Regions from separate parts of the Paenibacillus cucumis (ex Kampfer et al. 2016) genome, predicted to be linked through region 2. Evidence: riboswitches for the same ligand, from Rfam matches in the RefSeq annotation. Region 2 holds a riboswitch; the other holds the start of a gene.
The links. Region 2 has a riboswitch for glycine ahead of gcvT (glycine cleavage system aminomethyltransferase GcvT). Riboswitches for the same ligand answer to the same signal wherever they lie in the genome.

Region 1: linked by a shared signal. The riboswitch ahead of sdaAB (L-serine ammonia-lyase, iron-sulfur-dependent subunit beta) and the one ahead of gcvT (glycine cleavage system aminomethyltransferase GcvT) in region 2 are both predicted to bind glycine.

What each region holds. Positions count from the first base shown of each region.
Region 1 is NZ_JACLIC010000045.1:118,384-128,634, forward strand. Features, by position in the region: gene H7T88_RS24960 (methyl-accepting chemotaxis protein) at 1-1,526, shown strand, start outside; gene arsB (arsenic transporter) at 1,621-2,913, shown strand; gene H7T88_RS24970 (phosphate ABC transporter substrate-binding protein) at 3,668-4,600, shown strand; gene pstC (phosphate ABC transporter permease subunit PstC) at 4,719-5,654, shown strand; gene pstA (phosphate ABC transporter permease PstA) at 5,657-6,544, shown strand; gene pstB (phosphate ABC transporter ATP-binding protein PstB) at 6,558-7,313, shown strand; glycine riboswitch at 7,841-8,014, shown strand; glycine riboswitch at 8,019-8,155, shown strand; gene sdaAB (L-serine ammonia-lyase, iron-sulfur-dependent subunit beta) at 8,270-8,959, shown strand; gene sdaAA (L-serine ammonia-lyase, iron-sulfur-dependent, subunit alpha) at 8,949-9,884, shown strand; gene H7T88_RS25000 (alpha-glycosidase) at 10,135-10,251, opposite strand, start outside.
Region 2 is NZ_JACLIC010000007.1:329,637-339,887, reverse strand. Features, by position in the region: gene gcvPB (aminomethyl-transferring glycine dehydrogenase subunit GcvPB) at 1-514, opposite strand, end outside; gene gcvPA (aminomethyl-transferring glycine dehydrogenase subunit GcvPA) at 601-1,956, opposite strand; gene gcvT (glycine cleavage system aminomethyltransferase GcvT) at 1,953-3,095, opposite strand; glycine riboswitch at 3,325-3,425, opposite strand; glycine riboswitch at 3,429-3,551, opposite strand; gene gcvH (glycine cleavage system protein GcvH) at 3,898-4,290, shown strand; gene H7T88_RS04685 (PTS mannitol transporter subunit IIBC) at 4,720-6,183, shown strand; gene H7T88_RS04680 (BglG family transcription antiterminator) at 6,250-8,358, shown strand; gene H7T88_RS04675 (PTS mannitol transporter subunit IIA) at 8,360-8,794, shown strand; gene H7T88_RS04670 (mannitol-1-phosphate 5-dehydrogenase) at 8,791-9,936, shown strand; gene H7T88_RS04665 (cysteine-rich CWC family protein) at 10,229-10,251, opposite strand, start outside.

The DNA of each region.
Region 1 (10,251 bases), on a different contig from region 2:
TAGCGGTTGTTTTTATCTCCAAAACGCTTAAGGATCAATCCGCTGTAATTGGCTTGTCACTTGATTTGACCGATCTACGGGATCAGGCTGCGATTAAGGTTGGTCAAGAAGGGTACGTTATTATTCTGGATAAAGATAAACATGTTGTTGTTTCTCCTGTACAAGAAGTAGGTACACAGGAAAAGAGCGGCGTGTTGGATCAAATGTATGATGGCAAGGAAGGTCAATTTGACTATGATTACGAAGGCCGTTCCAAAACCATGATTTTCTCTACGAATGAAGCAACGGGTTGGAAAATTGCAGGTACGATGTTCAAGAGTGAAGTCACCGACGCAAGTAAGGAAATAAGACTTGCTACGCTTATCGTTCTTCTGGCTTCTGTATTCCTAGCCCTTATCTTTATTATCTGGTTCACTCGTTCGTTAGTGAGCCCGATTAAACGGTTGCAGGAAAATGCAAGAGCTGTAAGTAAAGGCGACCTCACCGTGAAGATGGATAGTAAACGTAAAGATGAAATGGGCGAACTCGCGAAGTACTTTGAACGCATGGTGGATAACTTACGCATGATGATTCTGGGTGTGCAGGAAACGGCAGAACAAGTATCCGCTTCTTCACAAGAGTTGTCTGCGAGTGCAGACCAAACAACCAAAGCCATTGAACATTCAACGATGGCGATCCAAGAACTGGCCGAGGGTGCAGAGCAACAAGTGAATAGTGTGAAGGACGGTTCTGGACAGATGAGCCGTATGGCAGAAGACGTCCGTCAGATGTCAGAGCGTGTACAATCCATAACTACAGCCATGCGAAATACATCCGGGGCAGCATCTTCAGGGAATGAAGCAGCGGGAGAAGCTGTTGAACAGATGAATATCATCCAGGAAACGGTGGAACAGTTAGGAGATGTTGTGCAGTCTCTTAATGCCCGTTCAGTTGAGATTGGTAGTATGGTTGATGTCATTGCATCTATCTCCAAACAGACCAACCTTCTCGCACTGAATGCATCTATTGAAGCAGCAAGAGCAGGGGATGCAGGACGTGGATTTGCAGTCGTAGCTGGAGAGGTACGCAAGCTGGCTGAAGAATCGGGTAGTTCCGCGGCTCAGATTGGTGAACTTGTGCATAATATTCGTCAGGACATGGACTCTGCCCTAACAGCGATGAATGCTGCCCAAAGCCGTGTTGGTGAGGGGATACAGGCTGTAAATACTTCTGGAAAATCCTTCGCCCAAATTCGTGAAGCGGTGGAGGATGCTGTTCATACGCTGGATGAACTATCCGAAACGACGAAACAATTGGAGAATGGTGCCTCTCATGTGGCTCAGACGATGACGGATATCTCGAACGTCACTCAGGAATCTGCGGCGAGTACCGAATCTGTATCGGCTTCATCGCAAGAACAACTGGCTTCTGTTGAGGAAATTGCTTCGTCTTCTGCACATTTGAATAGTATGGCTGAACAGTTACAAGGATTGCTGGGTATGTTCAAAATGATGGATGATCCCGTAAAAGATAATAGCAAAAAATAATAGCAAAAAATAAATATAGACATTCCTCTTGCGTCCCTGTATAAATATATCGTCTGGTTCTTATGGGCAATTGTACAGGACAGCAGGAGGAACTATGGTATATGTAGCAATATTAATATTTGTTTTGACCATTACGATGGTGATCTGGCAGCCTCGTGGCATCGGCATTGGCTGGAGCGCTTCGGGAGGGGCAATCCTTGCCTTGGCAGCAGGAGTAGTTAGTTTCAATGATGCTTCGGATGTGGCCTCGATTGTGTGGAATGCTACGCTGGCCTTTGTTGGCATTATTATGATTTCATTGATTTTGGACGAGACTGGATTCTTCGAATGGGCTGCCCTTCATATGGCCCGGCTGGCCGGAGGTAACGGACGTAAATTATTCCTTTATTCTATTTTACTGGGGGCTGCGGTGTCTGCCTTGTTTGCCAATGATGGCGCTGCGTTGATTCTGACACCGATTGTTCTGGCAATGGTTCGTGCTTTAAAGTTTGATGAGCGCATGGTGCTGGCATTTGTCATGGCAAGTGGTTTCATCGCGGATACGACCTCATTGCCACTCGTGGTCAGCAATCTGGTGAATATTGTTTCTGCCGATTTCTTTGGCATTACATTTGTAGAGTATGCGATACGTATGTTTGTGCCTAATCTGTTCTCTATTGCAGCGAGTACGGCGATGTTGTTTTTGTTTTATCGTAAAAGCATCCCGCAGACGTATGATGTCACGGCCGCTCGTGACCCCAAGGAAGCCATCCGTGATCCACGGGTGTTCAAGATTGCATGGTTTATGCTGGGACTATTGCTCGTAGCTTACGCTTCCAGTGAATTTCTGCCGATTCCCGTCTCCGTTATTGTAGGTGCGGTGGCCCTGCTTTTCGGTATACTTGCACGCAAGAGCGAAGCGGTAGATTTGAAAAGGGTGGTTAAGGAAGCACCTTGGTCTATTGTTGTCTTCTCGGTAGGGATGTACATTGTTGTTTATGGTTTGCGTAATGCTGGATTAACGGATCATCTGAGCAGCTGGCTTGATGCTATAGCGGATTATGGTCTGTTCGCAGCATCGCTAGGTATGGGCCTGACCGCTGCGGTATTATCATCCGTGATGAACAATTTACCAACGGTATTAATTAATCTGCTCGCCATTCAAGGTGCACACACCGAGGGTATCATTAAGGAAGCTATGATCTATGCCAATGTCATTGGCTCGGATCTAGGTCCAAAGATGACGCCGATTGGGTCGCTTGCAACCTTGTTATGGCTACATGTATTGTCTCGCAAGGGCGTTAAGATTACATGGGGATATTATTTCAAGGCAGGCATTATTCTAACCATTCCAACGTTGTTGATTACATTGGCCGGTTTAGCATTATGGCTGTGGATCTTGGGATAACAATAAGCATCGAGCTTACAAATAGAGATAGAAATGAAAAGGCGCCTCATATGATATGTGTAATACATATCATATGAGGCGCCTTTTTTGATCAACTTCTACGTTTCTTATAGTTAGAAAGAAAAAAACATTCTTATCTTCATGTATTCTTGAGGCCAGCCTTGTCTGAGGCAGGCCTTTCATTGCTACCACCCATAGCTGGAATCAAAGCTTTTGGAATTCCAACGAAGTGATCAAGTGCAGGAGACGGAATCGATTCTGTAGAAGCGAAGCGCTCGCCTTTGTCTCCGAATGTTTACATATGAAAAATGAAATCCATAACGATTTGGAGACAACAGCGATCGGAAGAATGATCCGTAACCGGAACGCCCAGCACGGAGTGGTTCTTTTACTGCCCTCAGCCTTAGCTAGGAATATAAATGTTTAAGAAACAGATGAGCGCTGACGCAGCGGAGGGAACGGAACGATTGTGGAAAAGCGGAGCGTTCGCCTTTATCTCCGGATATATTCCTCTTACAAATACAATCAAATATATCCAGGGGTAACAGCGATTGAAACAACGTCCGTTCTCGAAGCGGCTCCCAGCGCACCTAAGTACGTTCCAACTATTTAATCCCTAGCTCATATTTTTAACATTGCGTTTACAAAACATTGATTTTCAGATGACATAACGAAACTACAATGATTAAAGAGTTGATGGTGATCACACAAATTCACAAAACGCCATCACTACATTGGGGGAGGAAAACAAAAAATGTTTAAAAAGTTGCCGTTTATTTTGATGACCTTAACGTTCGTACTGGTGCTTGCAGCATGCGGATCGAAAAACGACGCAGGTACTACAAATGGTGCCGCAAGTAATGGATCAGGAGATAATACTGCTGCTGAACTCAGCGGTAACATTCTCGCTGTTGGATCAACAGCACTGCAGCCTCTGGTAGAGCAAGCTGGACAAAAATTTATGGCAGTTGATCAATATAAGAACGTGACGGTACAAGTGCAAGGCGGCGGTAGTGGTACAGGTCTGACTCAAGTATCTGACGGACAAGCTACGATCGGTAACTCTGACGTATTTGCTGAAGAGAAGTTGAAAGACGAAGCAAAAGCTAAAGAACTGGTTGACCACCAGGTAGCAGTTGTAGCAATTGCACCAGTAAGCAATAAAGATGCAGGTGTAACGGATCTGACAAAAGAACAACTGGTAGATATTTTCTCCGGTAAAATCACGAACTGGAAAGATGTTGGTGGTAAAGATCAAGCGATCGTTATCGTTAACCGTCCAAGTAGCTCCGGTACACGTGCAACTTTCGAAAACTTCGCGCTGGGAACGAAAGTAGAAGATATTCAAGGTTCAATCCAAGAAGATTCTTCCGGTACAGTTAAGAAACTGGTATCTGAGACTCCAGGAGCAATTGGTTACCTGGCTCTGTCTTACCTGGATGACAAATTGCAAGTTCTGAAATACGGCGGTGTTGAAGCTACAGTTGAGAACGTAGAAGCAGGAACGTATCCAGTATGGGCTTACCAGCACATGTATACAAAAGGTGAGCCGGATGCAGCAACAAAAGCATTCCTCGACTACATGCTCAGCGATGAAATTCAACAAAATGACGTTAAGGAACTGGGCTACATTCCGGTATCCGGCATGAAAGTAAAACGCGATGCAGCAGGTAATGTGACTCAGTAACATTCTTTGAACTTGCGCATACAGCGAAAGAGGCGGACCCAGGTCCTGCCTCTTTGCGCGGTTTGCTCAGAAATTATCCCATATTTTGCACTAATTCTACTATAGAAGGATGGTTGTTATGGAACAGACCGAAGGGGGAACGGTGATGAACAATAAACTGAAACCACGCCGGCCCTTGAGAGAGAAACATTACTGGGAAGAGTGGACGGGACGGATCTACACGTCGATATGTGTCGTTTTCCTGATCGTTGTCATGTTTTCCATCGTATATTTTGTCGCATCCAAAGGGTTATCAACCTTTTTCCAGGATGGCGTCAGCCTGCGTGAGTTCATTTTCGGAAAAACGTGGAATCCTACAGGTGAGCCTGGCGTTTATGGTGCATTACCGTTTATCACGGGTTCCTTTACAACCACCTTGCTTGCAGCATTGATCGCAAGTCCGCTTAGTCTATGTGCAGCACTCTTTATGACCGAGATTGTACCGGGTAAAGGTAAAAAGATTTTGCAGCCCGCGATTGAATTGCTTTCCGGTATTCCATCCGTTGTATACGGATTTATCGGTCTAAGCGTAATTGTTCCGATGTTACGCAGTATCTTCGGAGGACCCGGCATTGGGATTGCAGCCGGATGTCTGGTGTTGTCCGTCATGATTCTGCCTACAGTTACGAGTATCATGGCAGATGCGTTGTCTGCTTTGCCTAAGGGCTTGCGTGAATCTTCTTATGCGCTTGGCGCAACACGCTGGCAGACGATTTATCGGGTAATCATTCCGACGGTGCTACCTGCATTGCTGACAGGTATTGTCCTTGGTATGGCTCGTGCATTTGGTGAAGCATTGGCTGTACAGATGGTCATCGGTAATGCGCCGCATGTACCGACATCCCTGCTCGAATCCGCTTCAACATTAACAAGTGTAATCACCCTGAGTATGGGTAACACCACGATGGGTTCTGTTCATAACAATGCATTGTGGAGCATGGCGCTTGTCCTGCTGGTAATGACCTTTGTCTTCGTCATTCTGGTTCGCCTGCTTGAAAGGAGGAACCGGGTATGAGAATGAAGCCAAAAACAGCGGATAAAATTGCAACAGTAGTCATCGTGATTCTGGCTTTATTCATTGTTGTACTTTTGCTCGGTTTACTCGGATTTATTCTGTTCCGGGGGATCGGTCAGATCAACTGGCACTTCCTGACGAGTGCGCCGCAATTGCTCAAAGGTGGCGGTGGTATTGGTCCGCAACTCTTTAACTCTATCTTTTTGCTTGTACTAACGCTGATTATTACCATCCCGCTCGGCTGGGGCGGAGGTATTTATATGGCGGAATATGCCAAACCGGGTCGGATTACAAGTTTCATTCGACTGGTTGTCGAAGTATTGTCATCTTTCCCATCGATCGTGATCGGTTTGTTCGGACTTTTGCTGATCGTAAATACGTTTGGCCTGGGCTTCTCACTCTTATCGGGTGCGATGGCACTGGCAATTTTCAACTTGCCACTTATGGTACGGACGACAGAGCAAGCTTTCCGAGCCGTTCCCAAAGAGCAGAAGGAAGCAGGACTTGCTCTTGGTTTGTCCAAATGGAAGATCATTACGTCCATCCTGTTGCCTGTGGCACTGCCAAGCTTGATCACTGGTACGATTCTGGCATCCGGTAGGATCTTCGGTGAAGCAGCGGCCCTGATGTTCACTGCGGGTATGAGTAGTCCACCGCTGGACTTTACGGACTGGAATCCAACAAGTCCGAGATCACCAATTAATCCACTTCGTCCTGCGGAAACACTAGCTGTACACATCTGGAAAGTCAACAGTGAAGGCATCGGACCAGATTCAAAAGAAGTTGCAGCAGGGGCTTCTGCCGTGCTGGTCATTCTGGTACTGGCATTCAATCTGAGCGCGCGCTGGATCGGCCGGGTTGTGTACCGCCGTATGACAGCTTCGAAATAAGGAGGAAATCCACATGGCCATACCTTTTGGTACGGAACAGTTAAGCATATATTATGGACATTTTCAGGCCGTGAAGCAGATCAGCCTGACTTTCCCCGAAGCGAGTGTAACGGCCCTGATCGGGCCGTCCGGTTGCGGGAAATCCACATTCCTTCGTTCGTTAAATCGGATGAATGATGAGATTGCCGGGTCCCGCACGGAAGGACATATCTGGATGGACGGCAATGACCTTAACGAACCGGGGACGGATGTAATCAAGCTTCGTCAGAAAATCGGCATGGTGTGGCAGAAGCCAAACCCTTTTCACAAGTCTATTTACAACAATATCGCATTTGGCCCCCGCTACCGCGGTACAAAAAGTAAGAAGGCACTGGATGAAATCGTGGAAAAAAGCTTGCGCCGTGCTGCTCTCTGGGATGAAGTGAAAGACAGGCTACATGAGTCAGCCTTGGCACTTTCAGGTGGACAGCAACAGCGTCTCTGTATCGCGCGCGCACTGTCTGTAGACCCGCAGATCCTATTACTTGACGAGCCTGCATCTGCGCTTGACCCTGTATCTACGGGTAAAGTGGAGGAATTGATCTCGGAGTTGAAGCAAGAGCTACGCATCGTTATTGTTACTCATAACATGCAGCAGGCGGCTCGCATCTCGGATTATACCGCTTATTTTTATCTGGGCAGTATGGTTGAGCACGGGGAGACGGAGCACATTTTTACTAACCCGGACAACCGCTTGACGCAGGAATATATTATGGGGCGTTTTGGTTAATAAGAGTCAAGGGTGTAGCATAGATTTATATGTTTAGAGAAACACGAAATAACAGCATGATCTTTGAACGAGGGTGTTCAAGGATCATGCTTTTTTTTGTGTTTTTTTATATTTGAACATGCTTTATGAGTTATTTACGAGTACACAAATCGCTACAATTGTAGGATCGAACTGGAATGTTGCCTATAATATTATGTCACAAGTACATTGGCAGGTTCATATGTGTCTATGATTCGTACCTGTCATGGAGTGAGGGCGGTCTTCGTTATTCGGTGCTATATAAGTTGAACTTTTCTTTTACACATTAACGGAGTGGACTGTGTAAAATCTTTAGTTCAACTTATATAGAAAAGATCGAACAAGCCCTGAACCATATGAACGAAATGAGCATATCCTATATAGAAATGATGTGCTTTGAGAATACGTCACTTTTATTGACATATAGCGTATGGCATATTACGCTGTATATGATTGAATGCATGGCAGAATGGTGAACTTTCATTAAGGAAATAACAGAATATAGCGAATGATAACGAGCGGGAGAGACCTAGCAGGATGATGCAATACAGTACAAGTAGGCATGATTAATGCAATTTAAGATGTAGAACTGTACTGTACAGATGGCTTGGGCACCGAAGGAGCAAGCAGTTATGCACCCGGCATAACCGTTAATCTCTCAGGTAAATGTACCGTCGTTGGACGCAACTCTGGAGAGTGCGCGGAAGAAGCGCCACCCAAGGGGTATATGATTGTCAGATTGCTGAACAGATGAGTGCTTGCGTGTACTCGGCCTTGTTCTTCCTGGCTTAAAATCATGAAACTCTCAGGTATCAAGGACAGAGAGAGGGCTAACGGCCTTCTTCTGTCCTTTTTTGATGTCATCAATCAGTAAATCAGGAACATTGTGGTGGGTCTTGTCCAGATATCGATGACAAAACCAATTGGAGGGTTAACAGGTGCGATTTAAAGATGTTTTTTCAATTATTGGCCCGTCGATGACGGGACCATCCAGTTCACATACAGCCGGTGCTGCAAGATTGGGACGAATTGCGCGTCAGTGGCTGGGATGTACACCGGAACGTGCAAGGCTTACGTTATATGGCTCATTTGCGGATACCTATCAGGGACATGGAACAGATCTGGCACTAATCGGTGGTTTGCTGGGTTACGTTACAGATGATCCGCGTATACCGGATGCAGAGCAATATGCAGATGAAGCAGGCATGGAGGTTGAATTTTACACCAGCGGTCTACCGGCTCCTCATCCGAACACGGTCAAGATTGAATTGTGGCACGGCGAACGGGCATGCTCTTTAATAGGTGCTTCCATCGGTGGCGGCAGTGTATCTGTGCATGCATTAAATGATTTTCGCGTACAGATCAGTGGAGAGTTTCCGACACTTGTTTTGCGTCATGCCGATAAAGCGGGAGTTCTGGCATCCGTGACCTCAACCATTAGCTCGTCCGGAGTGAATATCGGCTATATGCAAGTGGATCGAAAGGCTCGTGATGGTGAGGCACTTACAGCAATGGAGATGGATGCACCGCCGAGTGAAGACGCGTTGAACAAACTGCGTTCATTGGATCATATGCTGGATATTCGTGTGATTGATCTGAAGAGAGGGGGTGATCCGGATGCGGTTTAAACATCTACATGAATTAAACACCATCTGCACTGCGGAGTCCAAAACAATTGCACAGTTGATGATTGAAGAGCAGGTGCAGGAGACTAACACACCCGAAACAGACGTCGTAAAGCAGATGTCGGAGTACTACCAAGTGATGAAAGAAGCGGTTCGTAAAGGACTTACAGAAGATACAACCTCACGTAGCGGACTGACGGGTGGGGACGGGAAAAAGATGGCCGAATATATTCGCCAAGGCGAAACATGCTCTGGTGATGCTTCTGCCCTTGCCATGGCCTATGCGCTTTGCGTATCGGAAGTGAATGCCTCCATGGGACGGATCGTGGCTACGCCAACAGCGGGCTCTTGTGGCATCATTCCTGGCGTATTTATAAGCTCGCAGGAACGTTTTGGCTGGACGGATGAACATCTGGTGAATGGATTGTTCTGCGCCGGTGCTATTGGATACGTGATCGCCAACAATTCATTTATTTCAGGGGCCGAGGGCGGTTGTCAGGCAGAAGTAGGTTCAGCGATTGGCATGGCTGCCGGTGCGATGGTGGAGCTTCGTGGAGGGACGCCAGAGCAGGTAGTGCATGCTGTAGGATTGGCTTTGAAAAATACACTGGGCCTCATCTGCGATCCGGTTGCTGGCCTTGTAGAGATTCCATGCATCGTGCGCAACGGACTCGGTGCCGTTACTGCACTGGCTGCCGCAGATATGGCACTCGCTGGTGTACGCAGTGCCATTCCGTCTGACGAAGTCATTGACGTGATGTTGGAGGTAGGCAGTGCGATGCCAAGCCGTCACCGCGAGACAGCGCAAGGTGGGCTCGCTCAGACACCTACAGGCCGCAAGATGATGGAGAAGCTGGCGAAACCAAAGGCCAAGCGGTTGCCGGATGAGTCATCCGAAACATCAACAACAGGCTCAGAGGCAGAATAGCAAGTGGATCATATACAGGAACAGGGTCAGATAGCTTAGGAGTACAAAACCAGGTTCCGATTTAGCAAGTAGCAAGTAGTAATTAGAGCATGTTAGTCGTTATTACTTCATAACAAACAAGCGTCCGCGAACCTGGTTTTCTCAGGTTATGCGAGACGCTTGTTTGTCCAGTTTGCCTAAACCGCCAAGATAGCAGTCAACCAATCAGAATTGGAGAAGGCAGTCATTTATTGTTGTTTCAAAAAGGCATCTACTTTACTTCTGTGCGCATCACGGCATATCCGTAAGCAGGCAGTTCAATGGCAAGCACACCGTCTTCCAGAGCGGTGCGATGGTTACCCTCAAACAGCTCCGTCCAAGGTTGCTC
Region 2 (10,251 bases):
CGTGATAAGCTCGAATCATCATAAGCCCGGTCCATTCCCCGTGTGCTCCGGCAGCAGGTTGCAGAGTTACGGCATCCATACCGGTCAGACCTGCAAGATCATTTTGTAAAGTATGGAGCAGTTCGAGAGCACCTTGAAGACTGGATTCATGCTGATACGGATGGATTTTGGCAAAGCCGTTGTAACGTGCTACATCTTCGTTGATCTTTGGATTGTATTTCATTGTACAGGAACCAAGTGGATAAAAGCCGTTATCTACCCCGAAGTTGCGGCGGGACAATGCCGTATAATGACGAATAACATCAACCTCGAATACTTCCGGCAACGCGGCCGCTTCCGAGCGCAGCATTTCCCGGGGAATCAACGTATCAGCATCCTGACGGGGAACATCACATTCCGGCAAGGAATAGGCCACACGTCCGGGACTGCTCAGTTCAAAAATCAGAGTTTGTTCGGGAGCAACGGATGGTGCGACTTGCGGACTGGTTGGGGTTCCTAATGCTTGCGAGTCCACTCCAGTCTGCTGATTGACTGACTGATGTAGGTTAGATGTTTCCGATGAAGCTCCCGCAATGGTTACTTTTGTGGTCGTTTCCTGAGTCACAGCGATCCCTCCAATACACGTGCGAATTCATCGATCTCTTCTTTGCTGCGTCGTTCGGTGACCGCAATGAGCATATGTCCTGCCAGTTCCGAATATTCACGTCCGAGTTCATAACCGCCGATGAAGCCTGCATCCAGCAGTTTCAGCTGAAGAGCATCCACATCGGTTTCTTCAGGGAGCTGGATGACGAACTCGTTAAACGTAGGAGCAGTAAAAGTAAGTCTCACTCCGGGAATAGCTGTTAACGTATTTCGTGCATAGTGACTCTTCTGCAAATTCAGATCAGCAACATCAATCATGCCTTGTCTTCCCATGGTAGACATATAGACAGAAGCACTAAGCGCTAATAACGCCTGATTTGAGCAGATGTTAGATGTCGCTTTTTCGCGGCGAATGTGTTGCTCGCGGGCTTGCAGCGTCAGCACGAAGCCTCGTTTGCCGTTGCGATCGGTCGTCTGGCCGACGATTCGACCAGGAATCCGGCGCATGTGAGCCTGGGACACGGCGAAGTATCCGCAAGTGGGTCCGCCGAGCGAAGCGGCGATTCCGAGGGGCTGCGCATCGCCTACGACGATGTCGGCCCTCAGCTTGCCTGGGGCTTCCAGCAAACCGAGCGACAGCGGGTTGGCGCTCACCACGAGCAGTCCTTTGTGCGTGTGCACAAGGTCGGCAGCCTGTTTTATATTTTCCACGGCACCAAAGAAGTTGGGGCTCTGAATCATAACCGCTGCGGTATCTTCCGAAATTGCCGTTTGCAGGGCATCCCAATCTGTAACCCCATCTTTATAACCAATCTCTACAATCTCCAGACTCAGGCCATGTGCGTACGCCTGCAATACTTGACGGGCTTCAGGGTGAACGGTGCGAGATACGATAAGCTGTTTACGACGGGTAGCTGCGGCGGCAAGATTGCCAGCTTCTGCAAAAGCCGTTGCACCATCATACATACTCGCGTTGGCTACCGCCATACCTGTCAGTTCACAAATATACGACTGAAATTCAAAGATAGCCTGCAATTCTCCTTGGCTGATCTCCGGCTGATAAGGGGTGTAGGCTGTATAGAACTCCGAACGGGAAATGACATGGTTGATGACCGAAGGGATGTGGTGGTCATAGATGCCTGCGCCGAGGAAGCTGGCGTGTGTTTCAAAGTTGGCATTGGAGCCAGCTTGTTTCGACATATGGCGAGTTAAGGCATATTCATCCAGTTTGGAGGACACAGGCAACTCGCCTTGGTAACGAATTTCCTGCGGGATATCTTTGAACAAATCTTCAAGAGTATCCACGCCGATCGTGGCCAGCATAGCGCTCTGGTCTTGTTCTGTCATGGGGATGTAGCGGTGCTTGCTCATGCTTGCTCAGCTCCTTGGGTAGGTGTCTTTGACGTACGTGTCCGTTTATGAAAAGGGGTCTTGACGACCTCGGCTTTTAGCTTTTTGCCACGAATCTCAATCTCCAGTGGTGTACCCAGTGCAGTATATTTGCTGTCAATCAGGGCAAGCCCCAGATTACGTTTCAAGGTCGGCGACTGTGTACCGGTTGTCACTTCACCAATCTGAACGCCATCCGCATAGATCGGGTAATGGGGCCGCGGTATGCCACGCTCCAGCACTTCGATACCGATCAGCTTGCGGGCAGGGCCGTCATTTTTTTGTTGCAACAAAGCTTCGTGTCCGATAAAAGACCCGGCGTTCAGTTTCACAAACATGCCCAGCCCTGCCTCCAGTGGAGAGATGGTTGGTGATAATTCCTGCCCGTATAAAGGCAACTTCGCTTCGAATCGCAGTGTATCACGTGCACCAAGTCCTGCTGGAACGAGGCCTACATCAGCACCGGCTTCCATCAGTCCGTTCCATACGAGGGCTGCCTGATCAGCTGCAACATACAGTTCAAAGCCATCTTCTCCGGTGTAACCGGTTCGTGATAGCAGCAGCTTTACTCCGCATACCTCGGCATGCTGCACGAAGCGGAACGGTTCGATGGAGCTTGCATCTATCTCTGAACCTGTAACCTTCGAGAGAATATCGACCGCTAAAGGGCCTTGTAGCGCAAGCAACGCCGTTTGCTCGGAATCATTGGTGATGTTCACCCCAGGTATAATGTGCTCCTGCAACCATGCCCAGTCTTTGTCGATATTGGAGGCATTGACGACCAGCATGTAGTGTTGCTCCGCGAGTTTATAGATGAGCAGATCATCCACTACACCGCCATCGGGATAACACATCAGTGTGTATTGTGCCTGACCTGGTACAGTTGCGGTCACGTCGTTGGTTGTCATGTTTTGCAAAAAGGCTTCTGCCTGTTCACCCGTTACGGTGAATTCGCCCATATGGGATACATCAAACAGCCCGGCGCGCTCGCGCACGGCTTCATGCTCTTTTTGAATACCGCTAAACTGCACGGGCAACTCCCAACCGCCAAAATCAATGCAACGTACACCTTCATATTGCGCGTATAGGGGGAAGAGTGGTGTTCTTAATAAATCAGACATCCAATCACCTCGTCATGGGCCGTAGTAGGCCAAGTATGAAAACACGTTCTGTGAGCCAGATCAATAATGCTTAAGTAATTTTGGTAATCGAGAGTTAACAGCCGACTGTTCTACATTTTTTCATTGGTTATGTTCAGTACGATTCTAGAACCTGCAATTCATTTTTTGGGAAAAAGGAAAAGGACAGGCCAAAGAACCGGCATGCCAAGTAGCACGCTGTATTCTTAGGCTCTGTCCCTTGTACCTGAGAGTTACCCCGCCGTTTATTCAGACAGGTTTCCCCTTGGGTGATCATAACGTCCGTATAGGACGATTAGATGCTCTCCAGAGTTGCGTCCTGTAAAAGTCCTTTTGCCTGAGAGATTCACCCCCGCTTGTCGGTGGTTTACTCCTTCGGCGCCGCCTCATGCACATCCCCAAACCGGGTGTACGGGCAATCTCTCCCTTTACATTCATCCGCGGTTCATACGTAGTCCAATTAACTTCAGTTGCTCTTCTCATTAAAACGTGAATACAGTCCTGATGTCAAGAACGATATCATTGAAATTGTGTAAAATACGAATATTTAATGTTTATACTATATTAATGTTCGGTTATTTTAAAAGAGTGCGCTTACTATTGTAATATTCACCATTATATGCAGAAAGAGTAGTGTAAGGTTACACACGAAGAGGTATCCAAATCTAAATAAATTGTGAGCTAACTTGACATTTGAATCTGAAATATCATACGCTATTGTCTGGGAAAAAGGTGAAGGTCAAAGAACGCATGCACTCATTAATGAAAAGCGAGGCGGATATCGATGAGCGAATTGAGAAATGATTTCCTGTACAGTAAAGAGCACGAATGGGTGCAAACCGTAGGGGAGGATACCGTACGTATTGGCATTACCGAGTTCGCGCAGCATCAGCTGGGTGACATTGTGTTTGTAGAATTGCCTGATCTTGAAGCCGGTGTAAAAGCAGAAGACAGTATCGGTACGATTGAATCCGTCAAAACGGTATCTGATCTGTTCTCACCTGTCAGCGGCACCATTGTTGCAGTGAATGAAGCTTTGCAGGATTCGCCAGAACTGGTCAATAGTTCTCCTTATGAAGAAGGCTGGATGATCGAAATCCGTGTCGATGGAGATGTAGCAGCTGCATTATCCACATTGCTGAAGGCGGATGCTTATCTTAAACATACTGAGGAATAGAATTCGACTGGATTGTCGAGTTGATTTGTACTTATTGACATATATATAATCTCGTTTGAATATAAAAAATCTTGTTCTTTAAACCTGTGTGAGCTATGGAGCTTACGCAGGTTTTTTGCTGTTTTTTTACGTATTTTGGAGTGACATAGCATCATGAATAAAAAAAATGCAAACGGACCAAGCTATTTTATTGCTTTGTATGTTGTATATGAATAAAGTCATAGGCAAGAAAAGCCTTGCGTATCAAAGGGTTGAGCATATATTCCTAATTAAGAGCGACTACATAATCCAATGTTGTCATCATTGTTCATGACGAAAGTACGCTTTCATTTGATTGAACAGGAAGGTTTTCTCGCTTAGGATTACAGCAGGGGATCAATGATACCCCTTTCATACGAAATAATGACTTGATTCAAGGAGGATAAACCAATGAGTAATTTGGATCAAACATCCAATTCCAAAGGTGGGTTACGTGTTGGTGTGCAACGCTTCGGACGATTTCTGAGCGGTATGGTCATGCCCAATATGGGAGCATTTATTGCTTGGGGATTAATTACAGCGATGTTTATTAAAACAGGATGGTTTCCGAATGCGACAATAGAGCAGCTTGTAGGGCCGATGATTACTTATTTGCTGCCGCTACTGATCGGTTACACCGGGGGTACGATGGTGCATGGCACACGTGGTGGTGTCGTCGGGGCGATTATGACCATCGGTGTCATTGTCGGAACGGATATTCCAATGTTCCTCGGGGCCATGATTGCGGGGCCTTTCGGTGCATGGGTGATCAAGAAGTTTGATAAATCCATTGAGGGCAAGATCAGAGCCGGTTTTGAGATGCTGGTCAACAATTTCTCGGCAGGAATTATCGGCGGTATTTTGGCGATCTTTGCTTTGCTCGGTATCGGGCCGGCAGTAGAGGCCATTAGCAAAGTGTTGTCTGCTGGCGTACAAGGTTTGATGAATCTGGGCTTATTGCCACTCGTCAATCTGATTATTGAACCGGGTAAAGTATTGTTCCTGAACAATGCCATTAACCACGGGATCTTAACGCCAATTGCAACAGATCAGGCAAGAGAATTAGGTAAATCCGTTCTTTACATGCTTGAGTCTAACCCGGGACCAGGACTAGGTATTTTGCTCGCTTACTGTTTCTTCGGTCGTGGAATGGCGAGATCTTCTGCACCTGGTGCGGTGGTCATTCATTTCTTCGGCGGGATTCATGAGATTTACTTCCCGTACATCCTGATGAGACCTATTTTGATTCTGGCAGCCATCGCCGGCGGTGTAGCGGGTACGTTAACGTTCATGCTAACTGGCGCGGGATTGGTTTCGGCACCATCACCAGGCAGTATCATTGCCTATTTCCTGTTGACGCCAAAAGGTGGATATATCCCAATGCTTGCCGGGGTTATCGTGGCAGCGGTGGTTTCCTTCCTGATTGCCTCTCTGTTACTCAAAACGGGTAAACAGAAGGAAGAGGATCTGGAAGAAGCCTCCAGTCGAATGAAAGATATGAAGAGCCAAGGCAATACAGCAAACGTAACCATCACAGCGGATAACCATGAAGCGAAAAGAGCAGCGGATATCGCAACTTCCGTTGCATCCAAGGCAAAAGCAGATGTGAAAAAGATTGTTTTCTCCTGCGATGCAGGTATGGGGTCGAGTGCAATGGGTGCTTCGATTCTGCGCAAAAAAATGAAAACCGAAGGAATTGACGTTGCTGTAACTAACACGGCGATCAGTGAAATTCCGCAAGACGCAGACGTTGTTATTACGCAAAAAACACTAACGGATCGTGCACGTTCGGTAGCACCTAATGCAGAGCATATATCCATTGACAACTTCCTAAAAAGCCCGGAATACGATGCGCTTGTTGAACGTTTGAAGTAAAAGGGAGCAGACTGCGAACCAGCTTCAAACAAGGGCAGCCGTTTTCCCAGAGCCGGAGGCTGAGATATGAGTATTACCAAAAGACAACGTGAAATCGTGGAATTCCTGTTGGAACATCCCCATGAAGTCACCGCGGGTGAAATTGCCGTTGAAGTAAAAGTGAGTACACGTACCGTGCATCGTGAGCTGCTGATGATTGAACAGTGGCTTGAACCACTCGGTATGCGCCTCGAAAAAAAGTCGGGAACCGGAATACGCATTGATTCCGGTTCAGATGACCTCAGTGCATTACGCCAGAAACTGGAGGGTAATGAATATGTAGAGTTTACGCCGGAAGAGCGTAAGCTCTTCATGCTTTGCATCCTGCTGGATGAAGCTGAGCCGGTCAAACTGCTTGCTCTCGCTTCCGATCTGAAAGTGACCGTTTCGACGGTCACCACCGATCTGGATGATCTGGAGTCACGCATTCGGCAGGCGGGTCTGAAGCTTGTTCGAAGGCGAGGCTACGGTGTCAAAATTACCGGAAGTGAAGCGATTCATCGCAGAGCCATTGCAGCGCTTGCTTTGGAAGTACTGGATGAGTCGGATCTCTTTGGTAGACAGCCTGAGCAAGGAGGCTCCATCGTTAATCAAAAGTTGCTCAGTATGATTGGTCACAGCGATGTACTTACCATTGAAAATGCATTGTGGCAACCGGATATCGAATGGCTTGAAAAGATACCTGAGCGGCAATACATGAAATTGCTCATTCAGTTATCGGCTGCTGTGGTTCGGATACGTAAAGGTTTTAACATAGAACGTTCTTCCTCAGGGATAAGAACGATTGCAGGCACTGGAACCGTGGCAGAGCAACATGAAGAGAGAGTGCCAGTTTTCATGGCTTCGCGCCTTTGCAGTGTTCTATCCTCACAGCTTGGAGTCGGCTTCTCGGATGAAGAGCAAGCTTATTTTCACCAATTGCTTACGGAGACAGAGCAACAGATCCATTCTTCACGACTGCTCCCGATCGATGATCTGATTCTGATGGACAGGGTGCATTCGCTTACGGACCAGATGCAACAAAGAACAGGTTATGCGTTTCATGAAGACCGCTTGCTACGTGAAGGTTTAATTGCACATATGGTACCGGTAATGGAGCGACTTGAAGGGCATCAGATGATACGTAATCCACTGCTGCAACAAATTCGCAAGGATTATGACACTCTTTTTGAACAGGTGAAAAGGTCTGTGTTACATGCATGGCCGGGAGCAGAAGTGCCGGATGAGGAGATCGGTTTTCTAGTCATGCACTTTGGTGCATCCATTGAACGGTTGCGAGCGTTGAAGCAGGAAATTCGGGCCATCGTTGTATGCAACAGTGGCATTGGCTCCTCGCGCATGTTATCCAGCCGGTTGTCGAAGGAATTTCCGGAGATCCAGATTATAGACAGTGTCTCTTGGTACGAAGCCGCACGAATGCCAACCGATGAGTATGATCTGGTGTTGTCTACGGTCGATTTACCGATGGAGGAAGATCAGTATTACAAGGTCAGTCCGCTATTGACAGCCGAAGAAAGCGAGAGCTTGCGACATTTTATCAAAACTACAACGTTACAGCGGCAACATCGCAAATCCCGCGACATGGGCAAGGAGACACCCACTCGTAGGATCTCCGATGCGGACGGAATGGAAGCAACGCTGCTTGAAATTGTACGCATTATCGGTAAGTTTCAGGTACATGCAATGGATAATGCGCATCTTGATTTTGCTCAAAGTGTGCTTGGGATGTGTAAGGTTGCACATCGCTCAGGCATATTGAAAGACCCGGGCGAGGTCGCCAAGTTGCTTGAGGTTCGCGAGTCGATGGGAAGTCAGAAGATTCCCGGGACGCAGCTGGCCCTTTTCCATACACGGAGTGAGAGTATCTACAAGCCGTCCATCAGTCTTTTTCAACTAGAGGAACCTCTGCTTCGAACAGTGGAGGACCCGGAAGGTGTCAGTCATGTATTACTGATGCTGGGGCCAAAGGAGTTGTCCAAAGAAAGTTTGGAGGTGCTCAGCGAGATTAGTGCACTGCTTCTGCAAGAAGAGATGATTACACTGCTGGGCAAAGGAAACAGGGATGAAATCATCCATTACCTTTCCCGTGAACTGGTTGGGTTCTATCGCAGTAAAAATGAAATTGGAGGTATTTAACATGAGTATGTTAACAAAAGACAAAGTCATCATGAACGCGACGGCTCAAGATAAATATGAAGCGATTCGTATGGCAGGACAGATTTTGAAGGATGCAGGTCATATCACTGCAGATTACATTGGCAAAATGATTGAGCGTGAAGAGATTGTATCCACTTATGTCGGCAATGGACTGGCTATTCCGCATGGTACAAAAGAATCCAAAACGTTCATTCTCTCGACCGGTATCTCGGTAATTCAGTTCCCGCAGGGGGTTGATTTTGGAGAGGAAAAAGCTTATATGGTCATTGGCATCGCTGCACAAGGCGGCGAACATATGGAAATTCTGACGAGCATTGCAGTAATCTGTGCCGAAGAAGAGAATATGGAAGCACTGCGTTATGCGAAAACTGCTGAGGAAGTAATCACCATTCTAGAAAGTGAAATGGAGCTATGAAGGCCCTCCACTTTGGCGCAGGTAACATCGGACGCGGATTTATTGGTTTGATTCTGTCCCGTGCCGGATATGAAGTGACGTTCTCGGATGTAAATCAGGAACTAGTGAATGCTCTTCGGAGGCGCGGGGAGTACACCGTAGAGCTTGCCAATGAAAGCAAAGATCAGGAGACCGTAACCGGAGTAAAAGCCATTGATGGACGGGAGTTGCAGACAGTTGCTAAGGCCGTGGCAGAAGCTGACCTGGTTACAACCGCAGTTGGTGTAGGCATACTAAAGCATATTGCACCAGGAATCGCAGAAGGTCTGGAGCAAAGAAGACGTGCAGGTTCTGTACAAAAGCCTTTGCATATTATCGCTTGTGAAAATGCCATCGGTGGAAGCGCTCAGCTGAAAGAGCATGTGTATGCTTTGCTGGATGAGCAAGCTCGCGGGTTTGCTGATGAATATGTTTACTTTCCCAATTCGGCCGTAGACCGGATTGTCCCCATCCAGAATCATGAAGACATGTTGCATGTTCAGGTGGAGCCTTTTTACGAGTGGGTAGTGGATCGCTCGCAAATGGCACCTGCATTCAAACCAATGGATGGTGTTGTTTATGTGCACGATCTGGAACCGTACATTGAGCGTAAGCTGTTTACTGTGAATACGGGACATTGCGTTGCGGCATATATCGGCTATGTGCACGGATATGATACCATTCAGAAGGCTATTGCCGATGAAAAGGTGAAATCCGTGGTATATGGAGCACTGCAGGAAACGGGTCAGGTGCTGGTGAAACGCTTTGGTTTCAACCCGGAAGAACATGAGCAGTATATTGTAAAAATTTTGGGGCGGTTTGTTAATCCTTATCTGACCGACGAGGTAACCCGTGTGGGGCGCTCGCCACTACGCAAGCTTTCCCCGAATGATCGTCTCGTTCGCCCGGCACTTCTGGCGTATGAAGAAGACATGCCAGTGACACATCTCGCCATGGGCATGGCGGCGGCCTGCAAGTTTGATGTGTCTGATGATCCCGAAGCGGTGGAGCTACAAAGCATGATCCGCGAAAAAGGCGTTGAAGCCGCATTATCGCACTATACTGGTATGGATGAGAATCATCCGGTACTGGTGGAGGCAGTGAAGCAGTACAAACAGATGTAATCGGTTTGTATAACAGTAATCGAAGTCTGGCATAGTGTATTGAAAGCTCAGCGTGGATCCACTAAGGCTGGGACGTTAGCAAGTTTATCTATCTGTTTATACAGAAATATAGATGGAATAGAGATACCAAACGTAATAACGAACTTAAGTCTCGAATATAAAGAAACCATCCCTTCAAATTCATGATACAGTTCCATTTGAGAGGGAATGGTTTCTTTTATTTTTCGATCCTAGTTAACAATCGGCTCTTCATATCGCTTTTAGCGAATAAGAGCTGGTTATAGCAAAATAGTTACTCATGCTCACGTACATAGT